2 regions of the Ramlibacter tataouinensis genome follow, and region 1 is predicted to be linked to the other one. Evidence: predicted binding sites of a transcription regulator. Region 1 holds the regulator's gene; the other holds the start of a gene.

Region 1 (8,731 bases):
GCACCTGCAGGCGCAGGAGCTCGAGACTTTCGACGCCTGGCGCGGCTACATGGCCTCGACCGCGGCCGACGCGGTGTTCATCCTCGGCGACCTGTTCGAGGTCTGGGTCGGGGACGACCTGGCGCAGCAGCCGGGCTTCGCCGCGGACTGCGCCGCGGTGCTCCAGGCCACGGTGCAGCGCGTGCCGGTGTTCCTGATGCACGGCAACCGCGACTTCCTGGTCGGCCACGGCCTGCTGCGCAGCTGCGGCGCCGTGCTGCTGCAGGACCCCACGGTGCTTTCCTTCGCCGGCTCGCGCTGGCTGCTCACCCATGGCGACGCGCTGTGCCTGGGCGACACCGACTACCTGCGCTTCCGCGAGCAGGTGCGCTCGCCGCAGTGGCAGCGTGAATTCCTGGCCCGGCCGCTGGAGGAGCGCGTGGCGATCGGGCGGGCGATGCGGGCGGAAAGCGAAGCGCGCAAGGACGGGCAGTACACCGATGTGGACGAAGATGCGGCGCGTGCCTGGCTGGATGCCGCGGATGCGCAGGTCATGATCCACGGGCATACCCACCGGCCCGCCGAACACGAACTCGGCGTCGGGCGGCGCCGCATCGTCCTGACCGATTGGGACCTGCGCGCCCAGCCGCCACGCCAGGAAGTGCTGCGGTTGGGCAGCGCGGGCGCGCAGCGCATCAAGCTGCTCTGATGTTCGGCTGGCTCCGCAGGCGCCCGCCCGCGCGTGACATCCCCGACGCGCTCTGGGTTGCCGTGCTCCAGCGCTACCGCTTCCTGGTGCTGCGCCCCGCCGACGAGCGCGAGCGACTGCGGCAGATGGCCGGCGAATTGCTCGCTGCCAAGGAGTTCCACGGCGCCAAGGGCTTCGTGGTCACCGACGAAGTCGCCCTGTCGATCGCGGTCCAGGCAGTGCTGCCGGTGCTGAACCTGGGCCTGTCCTGGTATGACGACTTCGTGGGCATCGTGGTGCATGCCGACGAAGTGGTCGCGCGCCGCACCGAGATGGACGAATCCGGCGTGGTGCACCAGTGGGACGAGGTCATTGCCGGCGAGGCGATGGACGGCGGCCCGGTGATGCTCAGCTGGAGGGACGCCGCCGGCATGAACGCAGGCACGCACGAGGCCTACAACGTGGTGATCCACGAATTCATCCACAAGATCGACATGCGCGACGGCCGGGCCGACGGCTGTCCGCCGCTGCCGCCGGCGGCGCGCCGCGCCTGGCTGGAGCTCATGGAGCGCGAGTACGAGGCCTTCCGCGAGCAAGCCATCATCGCCGAGCGCTTCGGCGGCGCGCAGACCTGGCTCGATCCCTACGGTGCGGAGTCCATCGACGAGTTCTTCGCCGTGGCGTGCGAAGCCTACTTTGTCGCGCCGGAGCGCTTCGCCGCGGAACACGCGGCGCTCGCTTCGCTCTTCGATGGCTTCTTCGGCGCGCGCCGCCGCGCCTGATCGCCGCCCGCAGGCGCCGCTCAGCGGCGCAGCAGCACCTTCAGCGCCGCCTGCAGCCGGCGTGACTTCGAGCCCTCGTGACCCGAGGCGAACACCTGTGCCGCGTCATCGGCCCAGGTCTGCGCCGGTGACGGGTCGTTGCGCCGCGTCAGCAGCTTGAGCTGCAGGGCACGGCGCGCTTCCAGTTGCTCGGCCGGCGTCGGCGTCTCGGCCGCGATCTCCAGGCGCAGCAGCGCTTCCGAGGCGTCCCCGGCCGGGGCGCCTTGCAGCGACTTCACCCAGGCGGCACGGCCAGCCGGGCCCACCGACTTACCCAGATCGTGCGCGCTGGGCACCTGCTCCGGATTGCGCTGCTCCCAGGCCGTGATCAATTGCGTCAGCGCCTCGCCGTGGGCCTGGGCCGCCAGTTTCTTGAGCGCCGCCTGCGCATGATCCAGCGCGTCGCGCTGCGCGCGGAAGGCCACGTCGCCCAGGCGCGGACCGCGATCCTCGCGCTCGCCGCGGTCACCGCGGTCGCCGAAACGGCCCCGCTCGTCGCGGCGGTCGCCGAACTTGCCGCCGCCCGGGCCACCCTTGCGATCGCCGAACTTGCCGCGCGCCGGCGCAGGCTCGGTCTTCTTCATGCCGGGACGGTCGTCCCCGCGCATGGCGATCACCGGCTTGGGGGTCGGCTTGGGCGTCGGCGCCGGTTCGGCGGCAGCCGCCTCGGTGGCTTCAGTCGCCTCAGCCGGCTCAGTGGTCTCGGTCCCTTCAGCGGCCGCTTCGGCGGTGCCTGCCGGCGCAGCAGATTCGGCCGGCGCCGCTTCCTGTGCGGCGGCCGCGGCCGCTTGCGCCTGGGCCTGGCCGCGCAGCGCGGCTTCGAGCGCCGTCATCGCCGCCTTGATCTTCGGCGCGTCGCCGGTGGCGTTGGCCGCTTCCAGTGCCTTCGAGGCCTCGAGCACGGCGCGGTCGCGCTCGCTCAGCGCCGCGGCCGCCTTCTCGCGTTCCTCGCTCTTGCGGTTGAAGGCCTCGTCGATCGGCTTGCGGAAAGCATCCCACAGCTTCTGCTCGTGCTTGCGGTCCAGCGGGATCGCCTGGGCCTCGCCTTGCCAGCGCTGCTGCAGCGACTTCACTGCGTCGATGCGCATCTGGGGCGCCGCGCCCAGCACCTTGGCCTCCTCGATCATCGCGTGGCGGCGCTCCAGGCTTTGCTTTTGCACGGCCTCCAGCGGATCCCAGGCCGCGGCGATCGCTTCCTTCCAGCGCGGCTGCAGTTCGGCGAAGGTCTTTTCGCTCAGGTGCCCGGCATCGCGCCAGCGGCTCTCGAACTGATGCAGCACGCGGGCGAAGCCCTTCCAGTCGTCATCCTTGGCCGTGGCATTGGCAGCCGCCCAGACCCTGACTTCATCGATCAGAGCCAGGCGCTGCGCCTTGTGCTCGGCCGCTTCGGCCTTGACCTTGTCGAGCCAGGCTTCCACCACCTTGTAGGCTTCGTTGCACGCCTCGTCGAAGCGCTTCCACAGCGCGTGGTTGGGCGCGCCGCCCTGGTCGGTCTGTTTCCACTGCTCGCGCAACGCGCGCAACTGCTCCTGCATCTTGCGCCCGCCATAGCGCGGCTTGGGCGGCTGCGGCTCCTGCCCCTCGACCGGCGCCGGGTGCTCGAACAGCGCCTCGGCCTTGGTCACCAGTTCCTGGCGCAACTGGTCGGCGCGCCAGCGCTGCCAGCCTTCCAGTTCGCCGGCAGCGGCCAGCGCGGCGTGCGCCTGGTTCTCCAGTTTGTCGTCAACCAGCTTGCCGTGTTCCTTCAGCGCGTTGCGCAGCGCATTCGCCGCGCCCGCACTGGCCTTGCCGTGGCCCTGCGCCACTTCCTGTTCGAGCTTGGCCAGCGCATCGCGCACCGCGTGGCTGGCGCGCTCGCGCACTTCGGGATCGACCTTGGGCTTGGCGGCCTTGGCCGGCGCCGCCTCGACGGGCACGCCGCGCGCGGCGCGCAGTTCGTCGGCCCACACCGGCACCGGCGGCAGCGCTGCTGCCGGGTCTTCGGCGGCGGCCCGGGCCTGCGCCACGGCGCTGCGGAAAGACTCCCACACCACCTGCAACTGGGTGCGCGAGGATTCGAGCAAGGGCGGGAAGCGGCCGTCCACGCTGGGCCAGTTCGGATCGGCCAACAGCGCCTCGGCCTGGCCCTGCCAGTCCGGGACATCCTTGCCCAGAGCGTCCAGCGCCGCCTGCGCGTCCTGCCACGATTTGGTCGAAAGCACCTCGATGCGCTGCGCCAGCAGCACCGCCGCCTCGCGTTGCACCTGCACCCGATGCTGCAGGTCCTCGATGCCGCGCACGCGCTCGGCCAGTTGCGTCTTGACCGAGGCCAGCGGTTCGCGGCTCAGGGGCGCGCCGGCCTTGGCGGCGTCGCGCTGCCAGGCCATGGCGTCGGCGATATTCAGTTTGGGCAGCGCCAGCAGGGCGGTGGCCTTCTCTGCCCACTCCGCCGCGATCACTTCCTGTCCGCGGTTGCGCTTGATCTCGTCGAGCTTTTCGCGCAGCAGCCGGGCCGCGCCCTTGTCGCGCGCGCTCAGTTCGCGGAACACCTCCTGCATCTGCTCCACGCTCGGATTGGCGGCGAGCCACTCGCGCACGCGCGCCGTGCGCTCGCCGGAGGTGGGCGCGGAAAAAGCGCCACCGGTCAGGGCATCGAGGGCGCGCGTGTCGTTGGTTTTCAGGGTAGCTGGGGTCACGGGAGAGACTTCTTGTGCAATCGAAAGGGACCGCCTTCGTCGAAGGCAAACCGCTATTCTCGCCTCGATTGCGGCTCAACCGGTTCGGCAGCAGTGCCCATGCCCCCATGAAAAAGCCCGGACAGGCGCTCTGCAAGCTCCTGCCGGGCTCGGCGGCCTGACAAGCTGTCCTTGCCGCCTGGGTTCGCGAACGGGGAGATTGACGTCCCGATCCGCGTCGGAAGCAATGGATTGCTTCCAAAATTGGCCGGGGCTGCCACGAGGTGGCCCTACCGGCCGGCACCCGATCCCTCGGGTCCTCACAAGTTAGGACAGGCGCGCGCCGTTTTCAAGGGCGGCTTTTCAATGATGCGTGGACGAATGATTGCCCGTGGCAAATGTCGCAGCACGCGCGCATGCGCATGCCCGCCCCGTCCATCGATGCAGGTGCGACCCCTTGGTTCTTGGATAAAAAGTCGAGTTCATATTCTTGACCTGTTATTTAAAGCCAACCTAGAATGCGCCCGTGCCACGCTGAGTTCGTGGCAACCCGAATCCGCTGCCGACCCCGGCTACGTCGAACTGCCGTGCCGAGCCCCCGAAAGGCTCCCGCAATTCGACGGCGTACCAATCCAAAACGAGGAGCCTGACGGAGTGATGCTGCCCTGAAGCAGCACCACGAGGCAGGCCCGCGCCAAGAGAGGAAGTGCTATGACAGCGTTAGGAAGGATGGCCCAGGGCCTGCGATGTTTCGCCTCCGACGTCGCCCAGGGCTTCTTCGAAATCACGCACAACGGCTTTGCCCTGGTGGGCCTGGCCACGATTTTCTGCGCCGTGCTGGCCGTGGTGCGCCCCGACCTGCGCGATGCCGGCGAGATCAAGCTCAGAGGCTGGCTGCAGGCGCGGCAGGAGGCCGCCATCGGCATGCCGATCCAGCTCGACGCGATTGACCGCGCGACGGCCGCCGATCCGCGCGAACTGCCCAAACAACAGGCAGCGCTCGCGTATTGGCTAAGCAAAAAGTATCGCGTGGCACCCGAGCCCGTGGGTGCGCTGGTGGCCGAAGCCTACGAAATCGGCGCCCGCAGCAAGCTCGATCCCACCTTGATCCTGGCCGTGATGGCGATCGAGTCCGGCTTCAATCCTTTCGCCCAAAGCGCCGTCGGCGCCCAGGGCCTGATGCAGGTCATGACCGGCGTGCACCAGGACAAGTACCAGAACTTCGGCGGCAAGCTGGCCGCCTTCGATCCGCTGACCAACCTGCGGGTGGGCGTGAAGGTGCTGCAGGAATGCATACAGCGCGCCGGCTCGCTGGAGGCGGGACTGCGCTTCTATGTCGGCGCCGCCAACACCGGCGATGACGGTGGCTATGCCGACAAGGTGATGGCCGAACACGAGCGGCTGAAGCTGGTGGCCGCCGGCCGCAGCGTCCCCCTGCCGGTGATCCGCACCGTCGCGCCTGCCGAGCCGGCGGCGCCGACTCCAGTCGAGGACAAGGTCGCCGCCCTGGATTCCTGATCGGCGCGTCGCTCTCCGCTACACTTGCGGTGTACGCAACTGGCGATAGGCGCGGCGCCCCGGGCGGGTGGCCGTGCTGACGTGGACACCATCGCGCGACCCCGCGCGCAACCACTGGGAAGCGTACCGCCGGCTGGCTCCGGCGTTCAGCCGTTCGCCTGGGCAGCCCTTGTTCCATGAACAGAGTGGCCACCGTCTGGAGGACTGCCGCATGTACCAACGAAACATCCTTGTCGAACAAACCGATCCCGAACTCTGGGCCGCGATCGTCGCGGAGAACCGCCGCCAGGAAGAGCACATCGAGCTGATCGCGAGCGAGAACTACGCCTCGCCCGCCGTGATGGCCGCGCAGGGCACGCAGCTCACGAACAAATACGCCGAAGGCTATCCGGGCAAGCGCTACTACGGCGGCTGCGAGAACGTGGACGTGGCCGAGCAGCTCGCGCTGGCGCGCATCAAGCAGCTGTTCGGCGCCGAAGCGGCCAACGTGCAACCGCACTCCGGCGCGCAGGCCAACGAAGCCGTTTTCCTGGCCTTCCTCAAGCCCGGCGACACCATCATGGGCATGAGCCTGGCCGAAGGCGGCCACCTGACCCATGGCATGCCGCTGAACATGAGCGGCAAGTGGTTCAACGTGGTGAGCTACGGCCTGGACAAGGACGAGGCGATCGACTACGACGCCATGGAGCGCAAAGCCCACGAGCACCGGCCCAAGCTGATCGTGGCCGGCGCCTCCGCCTATGCCCTGCGCATCGACTTCGAGCGTTTCGCCAAGGTGGCCCGGGACATCGGCGCGATCTTCATGGTGGACATGGCCCACTACGCCGGCCTGATCGCCGCCGGCGTCTACCCCAACCCGGTGCCGCACGCCGACGTCGTCACCTCCACCACCCACAAGAGCCTGCGCGGCCCGCGCGGCGGCTTCATCCTGATGAAGCCGGAGCATGAAAAGGCGATCAACAGCGCCGTGTTCCCGGGCCTGCAGGGCGGCCCGCTGATGCACGTGATCGCGGCCAAGGCGGTGGCGTTCAAGGAAGCGCTCGCCCCCGAGTTCAAGACCTACCAGCAGCAGGTCGTGAAGAACGCGCAGGTGGTGGCGCAGACGCTGGTCGAGCGGGGCCTGCGCATCGTGAGCGGCCGCACCGAAAGCCACGTGATGCTGGTGGACCTGCGCGCCAAGGGCATCACCGGCAAGGAAGCCGAAGCGGTGCTGGGCGACGCCCACATGACCATCAACAAGAACGCGATCCCGAACGACCCGGAAAAGCCGATGGTCACCAGCGGCGTGCGCGTCGGCACGCCGGCGATGACCACGCGCGGCTTCAAGGAGAACGAAGCGCGCATGACGGCCAACCTGGTCGCCGACGTGCTCGACAACCCGCGCGACCCGGCGAACATCGCGAAGGTGCGCGAGAAGGTCAACGCGCTGACGCGCGAGTTCCCCGTCTATAAATGATGTCGGCCCCTACGTTCGGCACTTCGTGTCCTCTCTGCCCCCCGAGGGGGCGCTCGCGCGCCTGGAGCGGTCCGGCGCGCGTTCGGGCCTGACGACATGAAATGCCCCTTCTGCGGCCACAACGACACCCAGGTGGTGGAAACGCGCGTGGCCGAGGACGGGGACCGGGTGCGCCGCCGGCGGCAGTGCGCCGCCTGCGAAAAGCGCTTCACCACCTACGAGCGGCCCGACGTCAGCTTTCCGGCGGTGGTCAAGAAGGACGGCCGGCGCATCGACTACGAGCGTGAGAAGCTGCGCGCCTCCATGAACCTGGCGCTGCGCAAGCGCCCGGTGAGCACCGAGCAGATCGACGGCGCGGTCGAACGCATCGAGGAAAAACTGCTGAACCTCGGCGTGCGCGAGCTTCCCTCCAACCGCATCGGCGAACTCGTGATGCGTGAACTCCGGAAGCTCGACAAGGTGGCCTACGTGCGCTTTGCCAGCGTCTATCGCAGCTTCGAGGACGTCGACGAGTTCAAGACGCTGGTGGACGAAGTCCGCCGTTAAAGCGCTTCAGGTACAACCGGCGCTGCCCTGCTCCAGCCGCAGCGCGCCTCGCGACGCCAGCGTCAGCTGCCGCCCGTGCACCGGCCCCGCCGCATCGCTGCAGATCGTCAGGGTGGCCTCGGCCGCCCGGGCGCCCGCCAGCTGAACCCCGCCACCGGCGCCGAAGGAAATGGCGCGCACCGCATTCATGCTGCCGGCGAACCGCAGGCTCCTGGAGAAGGCCGGCACGCGCACGATCAACTCCTCCAGGCCGTCGCGCAGGCCGTTGCCGTTGGCATCCTCGAACACTATCCAGCCTTGCGACCAGGCGCCGGCGTTCGCGCACGATGCGCCATCGACGGACTTGCACAACACCACCGGGCTGTTGCGCCGCATCGCCTCGCCGTGGGCGAACTGCAAGTCCGAGGCGAAGCTGTGGGATGCGGCCGAGACCTTCATGGCCTCGAGCATGGCAGCGGCGGGGGGCGGCGTGGCCGAAGCGAAAGCGGTGAAGGCTGCGGCACACGACAGGACCAGGAGAGCGGGCTTGATCTTCATGGGGGATTCCTTCGTGATCGGGTTCAGGCGCAGTTCGCAAGCCGGGTCTTGAGCACGCGCGGACGGCCGGAGGAGCTCAGCACGATCTGGCGCGCATCGGTGGCGCCCGCCGACGCGTTGCACACGGTGATAGTGCCGGCCTGGAAGGCGCCGCTGGCCAGCCGGGCGGCGCCGTTAGGGGCATAGGAAACGTAGCGCTGGACATTCAGGTTCCCGCTCACGCGCAGCTCACCCGGAAAGGCCTGGGCGCGCGTGACGACCGGCTCACCGGCCTCTCGCATGCCGTTGTTGTTGGCGTCGTGGAACACGATCCAGCCCTGCTCCCAGCCGCCCGAGGCCGCGCATGACACCCCATTGGCCGACTTGCACACGGCCACCCGGCTGTTGCGCTTGATGGCTTCGCTGCGTGCCATCGTGAAGCCGGCGAAAAGGTCTTGGGAGGCCGAAGTAAGCCGGGACCAGCGCATCAAGCCGGTCATGGACGGCACGGCTGCACCCGCGAGCACCGCGGCAACGGCGACGACGGCCATCA
Region 2 (8,731 bases), 1.4 Mb from region 1:
AACCGAGGTTGCGCTTGATGATGCGCCGCTCGTCTTCGGTCAGGCCGTTCGGGTCTTTCCACAGCGCGATGTCGCGCGTCATGTTCACTTCCTGCGGCATCCAGTGGTTGGCGCAGGTGGCCAGGTACTTCTCCCAGGCCCACTTGTATTTGAAGGGCACCAGCTGGTTGACGTCGGTCTGGCCGTTGATGATGCGCTTGTCGGCGGCGACCACGCGGCGCGTGGAGGTGGACTGCACGGGGGCGGCCGGCGCGAGCGGCGCGTCGTTGAACGACTGCAGCGCGCTTTCGGAAGGGCCGTTGGTGAAGGAAGTGACAGGCGAGGGAGAGAGTCCCACCTCGCGGTTCGGCAGATGCGAACCGCTGTTGAATGATGCTGGCGATGCGGGCTTGACTTCGTCGTCCCAGGTCAACATAAGTATTCCAGTGCTCGGATTATGTGAGCAGCGATGTGAAAGTCAAAGTGTCCGTTCACATCACCGCGCGATTTTGTTGCTCAATTGCATCGGCGTTCTGTCGGAGAACGCCGATACATCGAAGCGCCCTTTCATGTCGAGCGCTTCCACGAATTACTGGCAGGCCTCGCAACCAGGATCGTCGATGGCGCAGAACTTGATGTCCGTCGCCGGCCCGCCGTCGGTGCTCGCATTCATCTGCGTCTGCGCCGCGGCCGCCGCCTTCTCCAGCGCGCTCATGCCGCCGTTGGCCGCACCGGAGGACACCGCGTTGAGCCGGCCCGACTGCACGGTCGATTTCTCGGCCTGCGTGGCGCTGGTGGTGCGCAGGTAGTAGGTGGTCTTCAGGCCGCGCAGCCAGGCCAGCTTGTAGGTCTCGTCCAGCTTCTTGCCCGAGGCGCCGGCCATGTAGATGTTGAGCGACTGCGCCTGGTCGATCCACTTCTGGCGACGTGCGGCGGCTTCCACCAGCCACTCGGGTTCGACCTCGAAGGCGGTGGAATAGAGCGCCTTGACGTCCTGCGGCACGCGGTCGATCGGCCGCAGCGAGCCGTCGAAGTGCTTCAGGTCCATGACCATCACGTCGTCCCACAGCCCCAGGCGCTTGAGGTCGCGCACCAGGTAATGGTTGACCACGGTGAACTCGCCCGACAGGTTGGACTTGACCGAGAGGTTGCCGAAGCACGGCTCGATCGAGGCGTCCACGCCGATGATGTTGGAGATGGTGGCGGTCGGCGCGATGGCGACGCAGTTGCTGTTGCGCATGCCGTCGCGGGCGATCTTCTGGCGCAGCGCGTCCCAGTCCAGCGTGGCCGAGCGGTCCACTTCGACATAGCCGCCGCGCTCGCGCGCCAGCAGCTCAAGGGTGTCCAGCGGCAGCACGCCCTGGTCCCACAGCGAGCCGCGGTAGCTGGAATAGCGGCCGCGCTCGCGGGCCAGCTCGGTCGAGGCCCAGTAGGCGTGGTAGCAAACCGCCTCCATCGACTGGTCCGCGAATTCCACCGCCTGCTGCGAGGCGTAGGGGATGCGCAGCTCGTACAACGCGTCCTGGAAGCCCATGACGCCCAGCCCGACCGGGCGGTGCTTCATGTTGGAGTCGCGCGCCTTCTTGACCGCGTAGTAGTTGATGTCGATCACGTTGTCGAGCATCCGCATCGCCGTGGCGATGGTCTTCTTCAGCTTGTCGTGGTCGATGCCGCCGTCTTTCAGGTGCTGCAGCAGGTTGACCGAGCCGAGGTTGCAGACCGCCGTTTCGGTGTCGCTGGTGTTGAGCGTGATCTCGGTGCACAGGTTGGACGAGTGCACCACGCCGGCGTGCTGCTGCGGCGAGCGCACGTTGCAGGCGTCCTTGAAGGTGATCCAGGGATGGCCGGTCTCGAACAGCATCGACAGCATCTTGCGCCACATGTCGGTGGCCGGCAGGGTGCGGCTGGGCTTGATCTCGCCGCGCCGGGCCTTTTCCTCGTAGGCGACGTAGGCCTTCTCGAATTCGGCGCCGAACTTGTCGTGCAGGTCGGGCACCGAGGACGGCGAGAACAGCGTCCACTCGCCCTTTTCCATCACGCGGCGCATGAACAGGTCCGGGATCCAGTTGGCCGTGTTCATGTCGTGGGTGCGGCGGCGGTCGTCGCCGGTGTTCTTGCGCAGCTCGAGGAATTCCTCGATGTCCAGGTGCCAGCTTTCCAGGTAGGTGCAGACCGCGCCCTTGCGCTTGCCGCCTTGGTTGACCGCCACCGCGGTGTCGTTGACCACCTTCAGGAACGGCACCACGCCCTGCGATTCGCCGTTGGTGCCCTTGATGTGCGAGCCCAGCGCGCGCACGCGCGTCCAGTCGTTGCCCAGGCCGCCGGCAAATTTGGACAGCAGCGCGTTCTCCTTGATCGACTCGTAGATGCCGTCCAGGTCGTCCGGCACCGTGGTCAGGTAGCACGAGGACAGCTGCGAGCGCAGCGTGCCGCTGTTGAACAGGGTCGGGGTCGAGGACATGAAGTCGAAGCTCGACAGCACCTCGTAGAACTCGATGGCGCGCGTCTCGCGGTCGATCTCGTTCAGCGCCAGGCCCATGGCCACGCGCATGAAGAAGGCCTGCGGCAGCTCGATGCGGGTCTTGCGCACGTGCAGGAAGTAGCGGTCGTACAGCGTCTGCAGGCCGAGGTAGTCGAACTTCTGGTCGCGCTCGGCCTTCAGCGCCGCGCCCAGCTTGGCGAGGTCGTAGTTCAGCAGCTCGGGGCTGAGCAGCTCGGCTTCCACGCCCTTGCGGATGAAGCCGGGGAAGTACTCGGCGTAGCCGGCGGCGGCGTCGGCCGGCGCGATCTCGCGGCCCAGCACTTCCTTGAAGATGGTGTGCAGCAGCAGACGGGCGGTGGCGTAGGTGTAGTCGGGATCCTTTTCGATCAGCGTGCGCGCGGCCAGGATCGAGGCCTTGTAGACTTCGTCGATCGGCACGCCGTCGTACAGGTTGCGCATGGTTTCGGCCACGATCGGATCGGCCTTGACATCGGCCGACAGGCCGGCGCAAGCCGACTCGATCAGGGCCTTCAGCGCGTTCAGGTCCAGCGGCACGCGCCGGCCGCCGTCGAGCACCTGCAGTTGCGGCGCCTGGGGTTCTTCGCGGACCTGCTTGGCGGCGCGCTCCTGCGTGCGGCGCTCGCGGTACAGCACGTAGGCGCGGGCGATCTCGTGGTGGCCGCCGCGCATCAGGCCGAGCTCGACCTGGTCCTGCACGTCTTCGATGTGGAAGGTGCCGCCGCCCGGGCGCGAGCGCACCAGCGCGCGGATCACGGCCTGCGTGAGCTGGTCCACCACCTCGCGCACGCTGGCCGAGGCGGCTCCCTGGGTGCCGTGCACCGCCAGGAAGGCTTTCATCATCGCGATCGCGATCTTGTTGGGCTCGAACGGAACCACCGCGCCGTTGCGGCGGATGATCTGGTAGTGCGCCAGGGGGGTGGCCGCGGTTTGCGCCGGCTGCGGGGCACTGAACATGGCGTTGTTGCTGACGCTGGTTTCGGTCGTGCTCAGGACGGATTGCATGCTGCTGGTTTCCTCGGCTGTAGTCTTTATTTGGGACGCGAAGTGTACCGCCGTGCGGCTCAGTCAGGCACTATATATGGGGTCTGTACGGAGTCAAGCTCACTACATCTAGTGGTTTTGCTAGGTTGTCGATATTTTGTGGACAGGCTGTTGAAGAGCCTCTCCGGCTGAGTTCGCACAGCCGCGCCAATGCTCGATTGCGCATCCACAAGGTGCTTGGCAGCTCTGCCTCTGCATTGCCGCGCGCAGCGGCTGCGGCACCGTAACAGTTTGTTGCCTATCAGGCGGCGAACTGCTCGCCCGGCCAGCCGAGCGAGCGGCGCAACTCGGCCCAGTCGAAGCCGGGGCCGGGGTCGCACTTGCGCCCGGGCGCGATGTGCTCGTGGCCGGCCACGTGCGCGATCGGGTAGCGCTGCGCCAGGGCGGCGCACAGCTGCGCCAGCGTCTCGTACTGGGGCGGCTCGAAGCTGGCGCCTTCCAGGCCCTCCAGCTCGATGCCGATGGAATCGTCGTTGCAGTTGGCGCGGCCGCGCCAGCTGGAGGCGCCGGCGTGCCAAGCGCGGTGGTCGCAGTCGACGAACTGCCAGAGCTGGCCGTCGCGCCGGATATAGAAGTGCGACGAGACCTCCAGCCCCTCGATGCTCTTGAAATAGGGATGGGCGTCCCAGTCGAGCGTGTTGGTGAACAGCTGCTGCACCGCGTCGCCGCCGTACTCGCCGGGAGGCAGGCTGATCGAGTGCAGCACGATCAGGTCGACCTGGGCGCCCGCCGGCCGCGGTCCGAAGTTCGCTGAATCCAGGCGCCGGGCGAAGCGGTACCAGCCCGCGTCCCACAGGGCGCCCGATTCAGGCATCGTCGCCTTCGTCGGCGCCGCCCGGCACGGGAATCTGCAGGCGCGCGATGCGATACCGGATCTGGCGCAGCGTCAGCCCCAGGCGTTGCGCGGCGGCGGTGCGGTTGAAGCCGCTGTCCTGCAGCGCCTTCACCAGGACGTCGCGCTCCTTCTGGTCGAGCCAGGCCTGCAGGTCGTTCGGCATCTCGGGCTCCGGCGCCAGCGCCGGAGCCGCTGCCGGCTCGAGGTCCAGATGCATTTCATGACCGTCCGACAGCGCGACGGCACGGTGCAGCAGGTTCTCCAGCTCGCGCACGTTGCCGCCGAGCGGATGGGCCCACAGCTGCGCCATCACCTCCGGCGTCAGCACCGGCGCCGGCACGCCGGTGTCCTGCGCGATGCGCGCCAGCAGCGCCTCGCACAGCCGCGGCAGGTCCTCGCGGCGCTCGCGCAGCGGCGGCACCACGATCTCGATGACATTGAGGCGGTAGTACAGGTCCTGGCGGAAGCGGGCGGCCTGGACGTCGGCCACCAGGTCCTTGTGCGTGGCGCTGACGATGCGCACGTCCACGGCGTCCTCTTGGGTGGAGCCGAGCGGCCGCACCTGGCGCTCCTGGATCGCGCGCAGCAGCTTGGACTGCATGGGCAGCGGCAGGTCGCCGATCTCGTCGAGGAACAGCGTGCCGCCGCGCGCCGCCTGGAAGTAGCCCTCGCGGTCGGCGGCCGAGCCGGTGTAGGAGCCCTTCTTGGCGCCGAAGAACTCGGCTTCGAGCAGGGCCTCCGGGATCGCGCTGCAGTTCACTGCCACGAAGGGCGCGTCGGCGCGGTGGCTGCAGGCGTGGATCGCCCGCGCCACCAGTTCCTTGCCGGTGCCGGACTCGCCGCGCACCAGCACCGGCGCCATGCTGCGCGCCACCTTGGCCACGCGCTCCTTGACGGCGCGCACGGCCTGGGACTCCCCCACCAGCCGCTGCAGGGCGGCATCGCCACCGGTCGGCCGCTCTGCCGGCGCGGCAGTGCGCGCCGCGACGCGGCCGCGCGCCGGCGTGACTTCCTGGATCGCCGATGCGACCACGTTGCGAAATTGCCGCAGGTCGACCGGCTTGGTGAGGTAGTCGAAGGCGCCGGCCTTGAGCGCCTCGACGGCGTTCTCGGCCGAACCGTAGGCGGTCATGACGATGCAGCGCTCGGGCCGCTGCTGCTGCGACATGCGCTGCAGCAGCTCCAGCCCCTGCCCGTCGGGCAGGCGCATGTCGGTGATCACAGCGTCGAAGCGCTTGGCCTCCAGCTGCTGCCAGGCCTCGGCCACGCTGCCGGCGGCGTCCACGCGGTAGCCCTCCCGCAGCAGCGTGAGCTCGTACAGCGTGCGCAGGTCGGGTTCGTCATCGACGACCAGTACCTGCGCGGTGGAAGTGGCGGACATTAGGCGTTTATTTTGTCAAAGGTTGTGTTGCCCGTCGCCCTCGCGTTCAGGGGTCCGAAGGTCACGACGAAGTCGTTCCCCTCGCGCTGGGTCCCCACCGTGCCTCCGATGCGGCGCTGGTAGGCCATGGTCGCACCGTGACGTTCGCACAGCTCGCGGCAGATGAACAGCCCCAGGCCGCTGGATCGGCTCTCCGAGGTGAAAAAAGGCTCGAAAAGGTGGCGCTGGACCGACGCTTCCATCGGTTCGCCGTCACTCCAGACGTGCAGATTCACCTGGTCGGCCGACTCGCGCGTGAGCACCCGGATCGAATCCGGGCGTTCGCCGCAGTAGCGCAACGCGTTGTCCAGCAGGTTGACCAGGACGCGCCGCAGGTGGTCGGGCTCGAAGCGCACCCGCACGCCCGGCGCGCCCAGCGACAGCTGCAGGCGCGGGCCGCTGCCGGTCTGCGCCGCCCAATCCTTGCAGGCCGCCGCCACCGAGGCATCGAGCGCCAGCGGCGGCGAGCCGCCGGCCGCAGCGCGCGCGCGCGAGACGTCCAGGATCTCCTCGACGATCTGCGCCAGCCGCTGCGCATTCTTGCGCACCAGCGCGCTGAGCTGGCGCAGGCCCGGCTCGCGCAGGTCTTCTTCCAGCAGCGCATTGGCCTGGGCGATGGCGGCCAGCGGGTTGCGGATCTCGTGCGCCACGGCCGCCGACATCCGGCCCATGGCCGCCAGCTTCTCGGTGCGCAGCCGCGCTTCCATCTCGCGCAGGTCGTGCAGGAACATGACGCACAGCCCCTCGCCGTAGCTTTCTTCCGTCAGGCGGGTGCGCACATGCATGCGCCGGCGGCCGGCGGCCGGCTCGTCCAGCGCCAGCTCGCGCAGCTGGGGACCGCGCAGCTCGAAGGTCTGCCGCGCCAGCTCGCGCAGGGGCTCCCAGCCGGCCTGCGCCGCCAGCGCGAAGGACGACTGACTGGCGACGTCGGCCAGGCCGAGCAGCATGCGGGCGGCCGGATTGGCCGCGTGCACGCGGCCGCTGGCGTCGACCACCAGCACGCCTTCGCTGAGCGCCTCGATCACCAGCTCGTTGACCTGCGCGTGGGTGCGCGCCGCCCGGCGCCCGCGAAGCGCCGCCTGCTCCTCGCGCGCCAGCCGCGCGGCCAGCTGGTTGACCAGGAAGGCCAGGGCGAAATAGCCGACACCGGTGAGCCCGGCCTGCAGGAAGCGCGAAGGCAGCTCGGTCGACTCCGGCGCCAGGTGCGGGATCTGGATCCAGACGTCGACCAGCAGCAGCAAGGCGACGCCGGCGGCGGTGGCCAGCGCCGCCACCGACGACCCCAGCACCGCCGACATCAGCACCGGCAGCGCGAACAGCGGCGAATAGTTGATGCTGGCGACCTGCAGGAACTGCAGGGTCGAGATCGCCAGCAGGTCCGCCCCGGCGGTCGGCAGCCACTGTCGATCGAAGGTTCGGCCGGGCGGCGCCGGCACGAAGAACACCCGCCCCGCCAGCGCCACCAGCAGGTAGCCCGCGCACAGCCCGATCAGCCAGCGGGTCACGCCCAGCGCCGGGGCCAGCGTGTGCAGGGCGCCGAGCAGCACGGTGAGGACCAGCGCGATGGTCGTGCGCGCGGTCATGAAGCCGCGCCACAGGCGGTCGAAGGCCGACCCGCGCGCCCGCTCTTCGGCGCCGTCGCGCGGGGCTTCGGTCAGCGGTGCCAAGGTATTCAGCCTTCGCCCCGCAGCCGGTGTTCGGCGCAGCAATAGAGCTGCCCGCCCGGTCCGGGCAATGCGTCGGCGCGCGGCAGGTGCACATGGCACACCGGGCATTCCACCATGTCCTGCGGCGCGGATGGCGCGGGCGGCGCGGCGCGCCGCGCCGCCTGCTCGCGCCCGGCTTCGTCCGGCCGGCGCGCGCCGCCGCGCAGGAACCAGATCACCACCAGCACCACGGCCAGCAGCAACAGGAACTTCATCATGCGGCGCGCCTCAGGATCACTTCGAGCACGAAACGCGAGCCGGCGTAGGCGAGCAACAGCAGCACCGAGCCGGTATAGAGCACCCGCACGGCCTTGCGTCCACGCCAGCCGAAGCGCAGCCGGCCCAGCAGCAGGAAGGCGAACACCGCCCAGGCCAGCAGCGAGAAGATGGTCTTGTGGTCCCAGCGCGCCGGCTGCCCGTACAGGTACTCGCTGAAAACGACGCCGGCCAGCAGCGTCGCCGACAGCAGCGCGAAGCCGGCGGTGGCGAACCGGAACGTCAGGCGCTCCAGCGTCAGCAGCGGAATGCCCGCGTGCGGGTCGGTGGCCTGGCGGATATCGCGCTCCGCCCGCGTCATCAGCCAGGCGTGCACCACGGCGGCGGCAATCAGGCCGTAGGAGGCGATGCCCAGCGCCCAGTGCAGAGGCAGCCAGGGCGAGGCGGTGGCGTGCAGGGTCGAGCCCGGAAACACCAGCGCCAGCAGCACCGCGGCGCTGCCCAGGCCGGCCAGCGCCCAGCGCGCCTGCAGGCGCGGAAACATCTGGCGCTCCACCGCGTAGACGGTCAGCACCAGCCAGGCGGTGACCGACAGGGCCGGGGCAAAGCCGAAGCGCGGCGGATCGCCCAGCAGGCCGGCGGCGATCGCCAACACGTGCAACAGCCAGGCCGCCAGCAGGGCCAGGCGCGCCCCGCGCTCGGACAGCCGCGCGGCCGCCGCAGCGGGCACCGCATAGGCCAAGGCCGCCGCCAGCGAAAGCACGACGTTCGCGGGGGAGGCACTGGATAGAATCATGGCTCACAGTTTAGGTGTTTCCGGCCACGCCGCACCCCGGCAAAGGCCCGGGTCTTCCGGCGCCCCACTCCCCTCCAACCCTCATGGCCACCTCCGCCCTCACCGAAAAACTCTCGCGACTGGCCAAGGAATTGCGCGGCCAGGCCCGCATCACCGAAGCCAACGTCCAGGACATGCTGCGCGAAGTGCGCCTGGCCCTGCTCGAGGCCGACGTCGCCCTGCCCGTGGTGCGCGA

Evidence for each region. The regulator NrdR, encoded in region 1, represses ribonucleotide reductase genes. The targets are predictions, from matches to a motif close to CACNANATNTNGTG.
Region 2: UC35_RS08505 (ribonucleoside-diphosphate reductase subunit alpha) is a predicted target of NrdR. The motif match lies at 3,585-3,598, and genes of this name have one in related genera.

What each region holds. Positions count from the first base shown of each region.
Region 1 is NZ_CP010951.1:363,698-372,428, forward strand. Features, by position in the region: gene UC35_RS01770 (UDP-2,3-diacylglucosamine diphosphatase) at 1-688, shown strand, start outside; gene UC35_RS01775 (zinc-dependent peptidase) at 688-1,449, shown strand; gene UC35_RS01780 (DUF349 domain-containing protein) at 1,470-4,163, opposite strand; gene UC35_RS01785 (transglycosylase SLT domain-containing protein) at 4,854-5,660, shown strand; ZMP/ZTP riboswitch at 5,686-5,831, shown strand; gene glyA (serine hydroxymethyltransferase) at 5,872-7,116, shown strand; gene nrdR (transcriptional regulator NrdR) at 7,213-7,662, shown strand; gene UC35_RS01800 (GspH/FimT family protein) at 7,669-8,199, opposite strand; gene UC35_RS01805 (GspH/FimT family pseudopilin) at 8,223-8,731, opposite strand, start outside.
Region 2 is NZ_CP010951.1:1,767,331-1,776,061, forward strand. Features, by position in the region: gene UC35_RS08500 (ribonucleotide-diphosphate reductase subunit beta) at 1-415, opposite strand, end outside; gene UC35_RS08505 (ribonucleoside-diphosphate reductase subunit alpha) at 569-3,436, opposite strand; gene ampD (1,6-anhydro-N-acetylmuramyl-L-alanine amidase AmpD) at 3,765-4,337, opposite strand; gene UC35_RS08515 (sigma-54-dependent transcriptional regulator) at 4,330-5,739, opposite strand; gene UC35_RS08520 (two-component system sensor histidine kinase NtrB) at 5,739-7,445, opposite strand; gene UC35_RS08525 (PP0621 family protein) at 7,451-7,702, opposite strand; gene UC35_RS08530 (inner membrane protein YpjD) at 7,699-8,496, opposite strand; gene ffh (signal recognition particle protein) at 8,580-8,731, shown strand, end outside.